DNA from 4 places in the Shewanella halotolerans genome. Region 2 is predicted to be linked to each of the others. Evidence: predicted binding sites of a transcription regulator. Region 2 holds the regulator's gene; each other region holds the start of a gene.
What was found. The regulator sigma-54, encoded in region 2, starts transcription at its own class of promoters, with help from an activator protein. The targets are predictions, from matches to a motif close to GTTGGCACGNNNNTNGNNT.

Region 1 (2,202 bases), 920 kb from region 2:
CGTGCCGGCGCCTTTAAGGTTGATGCCGACAGCTACCTGGTGAACTCGGCCGGTAACTACCTGCAGACCTTCCCAGTGGACAAGGATGGCAACTCGACCTCTGTGAGTCTGACTACTACTCAGCCGGTGAAGATCCCTGATACTGCCGGTAGCCCACAGAAGACAGACAATATCGGTATTCAGATGAACCTTAACGCGGGTGAGGCCACGCTGGATCCAGCTAACTTCAATCCGAACGACCCTGATACCTATAATAACTCGACGTCGGTCACCATGTACGACTCACTGGGTGAGCCCCACATTCTGACCACCTATTTCGTGCGTCCACCCCAGGCGGCCTACACAGGCACCAGTAACTGGGTGGCCTTCTATGCGGTAGACGGCAAGCAGGTGGACCTGGCGGGCGCCGCGGGCACCTATGGCCGAGATACCACGGGTGATGGCGTGGCCGACTCTAGTGGCAGTGCGGTTAATGCCAGCGGCTGGAAAGGCTCTGTGCTCTCGTTTAACGATACCGGTGCCTACACAGGTAGCGATCCTGCCGTTATAACCACTGAGCAGTTGGGCGTGAGCGGCGCAAATGTCTTGGGGCCTGGTACAGACGGCACCCAGACACTTACGCTGAACTTTAACAGCCCGACGCAATACGCCTCGCCATTCGAGGTGACAGAGTTGAGCCAGGACGGTACTACGGTTGGTCGTCTGACCAACGTGGAAGTGGGCGCCGATGGTTTAATCAACGCCAGCTACAGTAACGGCTCAACCGTGCCGCTGGCGCGCGTTGCCCTAGCGCGCTTCTCCAACGAGCAGGGGTTGACTCAGGTGGGTAACACCTCCTGGAAGGAGAGCCTTGACTCGGGTCCGGCACTGGCGGGTGAGGCCAACAGCGGCACCTTCGGTAGCATTCGCTCATCGGCGCTGGAACAGTCAAATGTCGACCTGACCACTGAGCTGGTGGACCTTATTTCGGCCCAGCGTAACTTCCAGGCGAACTCGCGCACCTTGGAAGTGAACAATACCCTGCAGCAGACGGTACTGCAGATCCGTTAAGCAGCCGCTTAGTGGAATTCGTGAAATGTGTTGCCCTGACGGCAACACATTTCCGCTTCTCTTGCCGCTTCTCCTTTCCTTTCTTAGCTTCATTTCTATCTGCTTGATTTCGCCTGCTTAACCAAATCCATTGTTTGGCATGATGTTTGCTTTGTTCTGTTATTAGACAGTTTTAGTTGAAACATTGACGGAGCAGCAAGTGGATAAATTACTCTATGTCGCCATGAGTGGCGCCAAGCAGAATATGCATTCGCTGGCAGTGCGTGCCAACAACCTTGCCAATGCCAATACCGACGGCTTTAAGTCGGATCTGGAACAGGCCAGATCTATGCAGGCCTTTGGCGAAGGGTTGCCGACACGGGTGTTTTCGATGACAGAGACCCCGTCGGCCAACTTTGCCGCCGGTCCCATAAAGACCACGGGACGGGATCTCGATATCGCGGTGAAAGGTGACGGCTGGATAGCCGTGCAGGCCGTCGATGGCGGTGAGGCCTACACCCGCTCTGGCAGCCTGAGTTTTGATACTTCAGGCCTGCTGCGTAACGACAGAGGCAACCCTGTTATGGGCGATGCCGGTCCCATCGTGTTACCCCTTCCTATCGAAAAGGTCGAAATAGCCCAAGATGGCACCATCTCGGTCAGACCGCTCGGCTCAACCGCTGAGGTGATCGAGGAGGTCGGCCGTATCAAATTGGTTAACCCTGGTAATCAAAACCTGATGCGCGGCGAGGATGGTCTGTTCCGTCAATTGTCTGGCGTTAATGCCCCGGCCGATCCCAATGTTGCCGTGGAGAGTGGCGCCATCGAAGGCAGCAATGTCAACGCCGTCGACGAGATGGTCTCTTTAATCGATCTGCAGCGTCAGTTTGAGATGCAGGTCAAGATGATGAAAACCGCCGAAGAGATGGATCAAGCCTCTTCGTCATTAATGCGCATTAGTTAGGAGATAGATTATGCATCCGGCGTTATGGATTAGTAAGACTGGCTTAGATGCCCAGCAAACAGATATCTCGGTGATCTCCAACAATGTGGCGAACGCGAGCACCGTTGGATACAAGAAGAGCCGGGCCGTTTTCGAAGACCTGCTCTATCAAACCGTCAACCAGGCTGGGGGGATCAGCGCCTCTAATACTAAGCTACCCAACGGCCTGA
Region 2 (2,202 bases):
ACACCCGCCGAAATCTTAGACAACCAGCAAGTACGAGCAGTGTACTTAGGTGAACAATTCAAGCTATAGTTAATCTTATAATGGGGCCACAGAGGAAAAACCACGCGTTAATTGTGGCCTTAGGAACTATCCGATATATTTGTCCGGCACATATAGCCAGAGCTTTCTCATTTTATAATTAGAAACAAGGGAATAGCAGTACGATGAAAGCGTCACTTCAGCTCAAAATGGGTCAGCATCTCACCATGACGCCCCAGCTACAGCAGGCCATACGTCTGTTGCAGTTGTCGTCATTAGAGTTGCAGCAGGAGATCCAGCAGGCATTAGAATCCAACCCGTTACTGGAGTTGGATGAAGAGCAGGAGAGCGCCAGCATCGAGCTGCAAGACGATAGCGTCAGCGACAGCTTCGACAACAAGTACGACGACAAGATAGAGCTGGATTCGAGCCAGGATAACTCAGGGGTCGAGACCTCAGATGCCCTGACTCAAGATTCCATGCCAGACGAGTTGCCGGTAGATACCACCTGGGATGAGGTCTACACCGCCTCACCAAACTCAAGCTCGGGCGCCATGCGCGACGACGACATGCCTTTTCAGGGCGAGACCAGCGAAGGTCTGTATGAACACCTGGAATGGCAGAAGAACCTGACCCCTTTTTCCGATAACGACCTGGCCATCGCTACCGCCATCATCGACGCTATCGACGAGCGCGGTTACCTCACCCAGACCTGTGAAGATATTCTCGAGGCCATGGGCGACCCTGAGATCGAACTCGACGAGGTCGAGGCGGTGCTCAAACGGGTACAACACTTCGACCCTATTGGCGTGGCGGCCCGCGACCTCAGCGAATGTCTGACGATCCAGCTGGCCCAATACAGTGACGACACGCCGCACATCGCTAACGCCCGCATGCTGATCAAGGAACACCTGGATCTCATCGCCGGACGCGACTTCCGCCTGCTGATGCGCAAGACCAAGCTCAAGGAAGATGAGCTGAGGGATGCCATCGCCCTGATCCAGACCCTGAATCCCCGTCCAGGGCTCGCCATCACCGCCAGCCGCGACGAGTACGTGATCCCAGATGTGACCGTCACCAAGAAGAAGGGACGCTGGGTAGTCGAGCTTAACCCAGACAGCATGCCCAAGATCAACGTCAACCAGCAGTACGCCGCCATGGCCCGCAGCACTAAGAGTCAGGCGGACGGCCAGTTTATTCGCGGCCACCTGCAGGAAGCCAAATGGTTCCTCAAGAGCCTGGAGAGTCGCAACGAGACCCTGCTCAAGGTGACCAACTGTATCGTCGACTTCCAACAAGGCTTCTTCGAATTTGGCGAAGAGGCGATGAAGCCCATGGTACTGAACGACATCGCCGAGGCGGTGGAGATGCATGAATCCACCATCTCACGTGTGACCACGCAAAAATATATGCATACCCCGAGAGGGATCTTCGAGCTTAAATATTTCTTCTCCAGTCACGTCGGTACCGACGATGGCGGAGAGTGCTCTTCAACAGCAATACGTGCCTTCATCAAGAAGCTGGTTGCTGCGGAAAACCAGAAAAAGCCATTGAGCGACAGCAAGATGGCTCAACTCTTGGCCGAACAGGGTATTAAGGTGGCTAGACGCACCATTGCCAAGTATCGCGAGGCAATGCTTATACCGCCCTCGAATCAGCGCAAGAGCTTATAAAACAAACCTGGAAACTGGAGGACTATCTTTATGCAAATAAACCTGACTGGGCACCATATCGAGATCACCCAATCTCTACGAAGCTACATCGAAGAGAAATTCACAAAGCTTGAACGTCATTTCGATCAGATCAATAATGTGCACGTTGTATTAAATGTCGAAAAGTTGCAACAGAAGGTTGAGGCAAAGTTACATCTCCGTGGCGGAGAAGTGTTCGCAACATCCGAACATGCGGACATGTATGCCGCGATAGACTCCCTGATTGACAAACTCGATCGTCAGGTCATTAAACACAAAGAGAAGCTTACTAAACATTAACGATGGAACTGAGTACCATCCTGCGGCCGGAGTGCACCACCTGCGCCACTCCGGGCAGTAAGAAAAAGGTACTGGAGCTTATCAGCGACTTAGCCGCTGTCCAGTACCCCACCCTCTCCTCTCAAGAAATATTTGAAAGCCTTCTGGCTCGAGAGAAAATGGGCAGCACAGGTATAGGCAATGGTATCGCGAT
Region 3 (2,202 bases), 1.9 Mb from region 2:
CCGAAGGCCGAGACCCTCAAGCTCTCCTCATTAAATTGGCCACCCTATTCGGGGCCGACTCTCAAGGAGGGCGGCGCCTGTGTGGTGGTGGCCAGAGCCGCACTTGCCGCCATGGGCCATGAGCTTCAGGTGGACTATTTCCCCTGGAGTCGCACAGTGCGAGTGGTGACCCGGGACGATTCTGGCTATCAGGGCTATTTCCCCGAATATCATCACCCAACCGATAAATTCATCTTCTCCGACTCCATGGGACAGAGTCCTCTGGGGATCTTGGAGCAGAGCCAGCACCCCATTACCTGGTCGAGGGTGCAGGATCTCAATGCCTACACCTTGGGCGTGGTCAGAGACTATGTAAATACCCAGGCGCTCGATGAGATGATTGCCATTGGTGCTCAGCCGGTAGAGCTTGTGAGCTCAGATGAACACAATATCCGCAAGGTGGCTACCGGCCGGGTGCAGGGCGCCGTCATGGATCTCTATGTCTATCAGTTTCTCATCGAGCAGCCACACCTGACCGAACTCAAGAGCAGGCTGCAATTTAACAAGCAGTTGCTGGAGTCGAAACAGCTCTATATCGCCTTTAGAAACACCCCTGAGGGGCGCAGGTGGCGAGAGATCTATAACGCCGGCCTGGCCCGTATCCAAGTCGAGCAGATCCTCAAAGATTACCTGCAAAGCCTCTAGTTCGCCGTCCCGTAGTAATCCTGATTCGCTTCTGCTGTCGACGTTCGCGAACTCCCCTCCAGCCCCTAAATCAAGCCTTTAATGCTCTTAAGCCTTGGCCGTGATCGTTTGACCTATAGGGGTCAGACTCAGCAGCGCCAGTTTCAGATGCTGAATACCAAAAGGGATCCCTATAATGGTGATGAAACAGGCCAGCGCGTGGGTGATATGGCCGATGGCGAGCCAGATCCCAAATAGCAGGAACCAGACTATGTTACCTACCATGCCAAGGGGACCCGTGCCGATATCATCGACCCCTTGCAGCGCGCGGCGATTGACATTTTGCTGACCAAAGGGCCAGAAGGCCATCTCTCCGATAACGAAACAGGCGCGGCCGAAGGGGATACCTATGATGCTGATGAAGCAGAGCAGGCCCGCGAGCCACCAGGCCAGTCCCATTACGAAGCCGCCTAAAATAAACCATGCAATATTAAAGATTAAGCGCAGTAGTGCCATGAAGAGCTCCTTGTTGTAGTGCTTTTATCGTTGTTAAGACATAGGCCTTAAATTGGATCTACTTCGGAATAAGCGAAAACCATGCCATGTTATATCTGTATGTTTTTATTGATTATTGTGTTGGTATGCTTCTGGGGTGTTGACATAATATGCCAAAAGTCGGTCAAATTACGCATTTGCCGTTAAAGGGTGTACACTCTGGCGCGTCATTTCATTCAGGCTCGATAATATGAAGCTTAGCCACACGCCCGTAGAGAGCGTCTACCTTGGGGAGCACCAGGTCTATGTGAAGCGCGACGATCTGCTGCATCCTGAGTTTTCCGGTAATAAGGCGCGCAAGTTCGCCTATTTTCTCGAGAACGACTTTCCCTCTGTGAGGCAGCTGATTGGCTATGGCTCGCCTCAGGCTAACTCCCTCTATTCGCTCTCGGCCCTGGCTAAGCTCAAGGGGTGGCAGCTGGATTTCTACGTGGACCATCTCCCCAGTTATCTGACGGAGCACCCCTGCGGCAACTACCTAGGCGCGTTAAATAATGGCGCCAATGTCATAGATCTCTCCAGCAAGAGCGACAGAGATGGCCTGAATAGCGATGCTTATATAAGGCAAAGGGTGTTGACGGGCAGCGATGAGCAGCTGTTTGTGCCAGAAGGGGGACGCTGCGCCTTTGCCGAGCCAGGCGTGGCCCAGCTAGCCGAGGAGATTGTTAGTTGGAAAAGCGCAGAGCATATTAGTGAGCTAGTGGTGTTTCTGCCATCGGGCACAGGCACCACTGCGCTCTATCTGCAAAAACAGTTCTTAACCCTAGATCCCAGCATTGACGTCATGACCTGCGCCGTGGTGGGGGGCGATGATTATCTTAGGACGCAATTTTTAGAGCTTGAGCAGGATGCAGCGCTGCATCCTCAGATTGTCCCGGCAGCTAAGCGCTACCACTTTGGCAAGCTGTACCCTGAGTTCTATCAGATGTGGCATGAACTTAAGTCGACGGGAATAGCGTTTGAGCTACTCTACGATCCTCTTGG
Region 4 (2,202 bases), 1.4 Mb from region 2:
CGCTAGCTGGGTATGCCAGGTACGGGTGACTGAGTAGGGCAGTATCTCTGATAGCGGGATGCCGTAGAAGTTTTGCCCTTCTACCGCGTAGTGCGCCGTCACGCCCCCTAAGAGGATCTGCAGCAGGAAGAGGCCGACTGCGGTGACGAAATACTTACCCACGGCCTTCTGTGAGGCGGTAGGCTTCTTGAGGAACAGAGGATCTTGCTCGGCTGGCTTAGGCAGCTCTTCATGCTTGCCTGAGGCGTGGTGCCATACCAGGGCGCCGATACCGGCGATAAGGGTGACGATACTCAGGATAGACCAGACGATGTTGTCTGAGGTCGGGGTGTTACCTAGCTGCGGATCGAAAGGCCAGTTGTTGGTGTAGGTATACTCTTGTCCTTCACGCTCTGTGATGGCGGCCCAGGCGCCCCAGAAGAGGAAGGCGTTTAGCTGTTGGCGACGCTCAAGGTCAGGCACTGTGCCTTCCTTCATCGCATACTGTTCGCGCAGAGTTGAGAGCTCAGGATCGTCGCCAAACAGAGACAGATAGTGGTCTGATACCTGGCCGATGGCCTGAATACGGGTTTCAGACAGGCTGATGCGTATCTCGCCATTGGCCGAGGTAGTCAGGGTGTTTCGACGTAGGTCGTCACGTAGCGACTGCTCGAGCCCAGCTTTCTTGATAGAGTCCAGCTCGTTGAAGCTTCTGCCATACTGCGCCTTGGCGGTGATATCTAACCAGGCCTGCGCCTCACGGTGTAGCCAGTCGGCGGTCCAGTCTGGGGCGACGTAGGAGCCGTGACCCCAGATAGAGCCTAGCTGGTGTCCGCCCATAGAGCGCCAAACCAGTTGACCACGCTCTATATCGTTTTGGGTGAACAGAGGTTGACCCTGCACATCGGTAAAGGCGGTGGGGATTGGGGGTTTTTCGCGATAGATCTGACTGCCTATGCTCAGCAGTACAGAGAAGGAAGCGATAAGTACTATCAAGAGTGCTATCGCCGTTAGCCGTTGTTTATTCATAGAGCCTCTCAGCGCAATATATTGTAGGTGTGGAGTACCCTGCTATAGCAGCTAACGTGCCATACTTATAAGTTGTTGATTGTTATTGGGTAAGAGTATATTAGTGTCTTATTAAATTGTCATAATGACAATTGAGATAAAGTGTAAAAATGACACTGAATGTCAAAAGGACAGTGTGTGTTTTGTCTGTGTCGATTTGATACTTATTGGGGTTGTAGAAAGATGTGCGGCATAAAAAAAGCCAGCCTAAATGGCTGGCTTTTACCGAGCGACTAACCCTTTCGCCGTCGGGCTAGCGATAGAGCGACGGGTCATCCTTATTGGGACGGGTCTTGAAGCGTCTATGCAGCCACATGTATTGCGCTGGGCTGCGTTCGATGATCTCTTCTATGATGCGGTTCCCCCGCTTGGCATCTTCCAGCTCGTTCTCGCCGGGGAAGTCTTCCAGCGGCGCTTGTATCTCTATGGTGTAACCCTTGTCATCTTCATTGCGCACCACAATGAAAGGCAGCACCTTGGCCTTGCCCAGTTTGGCTAGGGTGGTGGCACCCGTGATAGTCGCGGCCTCAGGCACGGCGAAGAAGGGGATAAAGACGGCGCTGGAACGGCCGAAATCCTGATCCGCCGTATACCAGATCACATCGGGGTTACGCAGACTGCGCACCATCTGTCTGAGATCCCGCTTGGGCACCAGTCCCTTGTTGGAGCGCAGACGTCCCTTTACCTGAAGGTATTCCATCAGCGGATTATTGTGGGGGCGGTAGACGCCTATGCCCGGCTGAAACTGGCCGAAGATGCGTGCGCCCATCTCCAGCGGCAGACAGTGCACCGCGAAGAGGATCACTCCCTGCCCGGCGGCCAGGGTCTGTTCTACGTGTTCTTGTCCCTTGATGGTCATATGGCGCTGAATGCGTTCGTCACTCCACCACCAGGCGTTGGCGATGTCGAATATAGCCTTGCCCGTCTCTTCGAAGTTGCGGGTTAATAGTTGCTGCTGGTCGGCCTGGCTCATCTCGGGAAAACAGAGTGCTATGTTGCGCTTGGCGGTATTGACGCGACTGCCGGCTATCGCCATGGCCAGGCGGCCTATGCCCTGTCCCAATTTCATCTGGGCCCGCAGGGGCAACAGCTGGGTCAGACGCATAAAGCCGACACCTAACCAGATGAGCCAATACTTGGGATGGAAAAATTGAG

Region 1: flgF (flagellar basal-body rod protein FlgF) is a predicted target of sigma-54. The motif match lies at 1,184-1,202, and genes of this name have one in related genera.
Region 3: K0H81_RS08905 (YccF domain-containing protein) is a predicted target of sigma-54. The motif match lies at 1,250-1,268, and genes of this name have one in related genera.
Region 4: K0H81_RS03420 (nitric-oxide reductase large subunit) is a predicted target of sigma-54. The motif match lies at 1,054-1,072, and genes of this name have one in related genera.

The regions. Positions count from the first base shown of each region.
Region 1 covers NZ_CP080417.1:3,064,492-3,066,693, reverse strand. The annotation lists gene flgE (flagellar hook protein FlgE) at 1-1,050, shown strand, start outside; gene flgF (flagellar basal-body rod protein FlgF) at 1,250-1,993, shown strand; gene flgG (flagellar basal-body rod protein FlgG) at 2,004-2,202, shown strand, end outside.
Region 2 covers NZ_CP080417.1:3,986,512-3,988,713, forward strand. The annotation lists gene lptB (LPS export ABC transporter ATP-binding protein) at 1-69, shown strand, start outside; gene K0H81_RS17235 (RNA polymerase factor sigma-54) at 204-1,691, shown strand; gene hpf (ribosome hibernation promoting factor) at 1,722-2,009, shown strand; gene ptsN (PTS IIA-like nitrogen regulatory protein PtsN) at 2,012-2,202, shown strand, end outside.
Region 3 covers NZ_CP080417.1:2,091,951-2,094,152, forward strand. The annotation lists gene K0H81_RS08900 (substrate-binding periplasmic protein) at 1-684, shown strand, start outside; gene K0H81_RS08905 (YccF domain-containing protein) at 772-1,179, opposite strand; gene K0H81_RS08910 (1-aminocyclopropane-1-carboxylate deaminase/D-cysteine desulfhydrase) at 1,409-2,202, shown strand, end outside.
Region 4 covers NZ_CP080417.1:759,405-761,606, forward strand. The annotation lists gene K0H81_RS03420 (nitric-oxide reductase large subunit) at 1-1,008, opposite strand, end outside; gene K0H81_RS03425 (LpxL/LpxP family Kdo(2)-lipid IV(A) lauroyl/palmitoleoyl acyltransferase) at 1,301-2,202, opposite strand, start outside.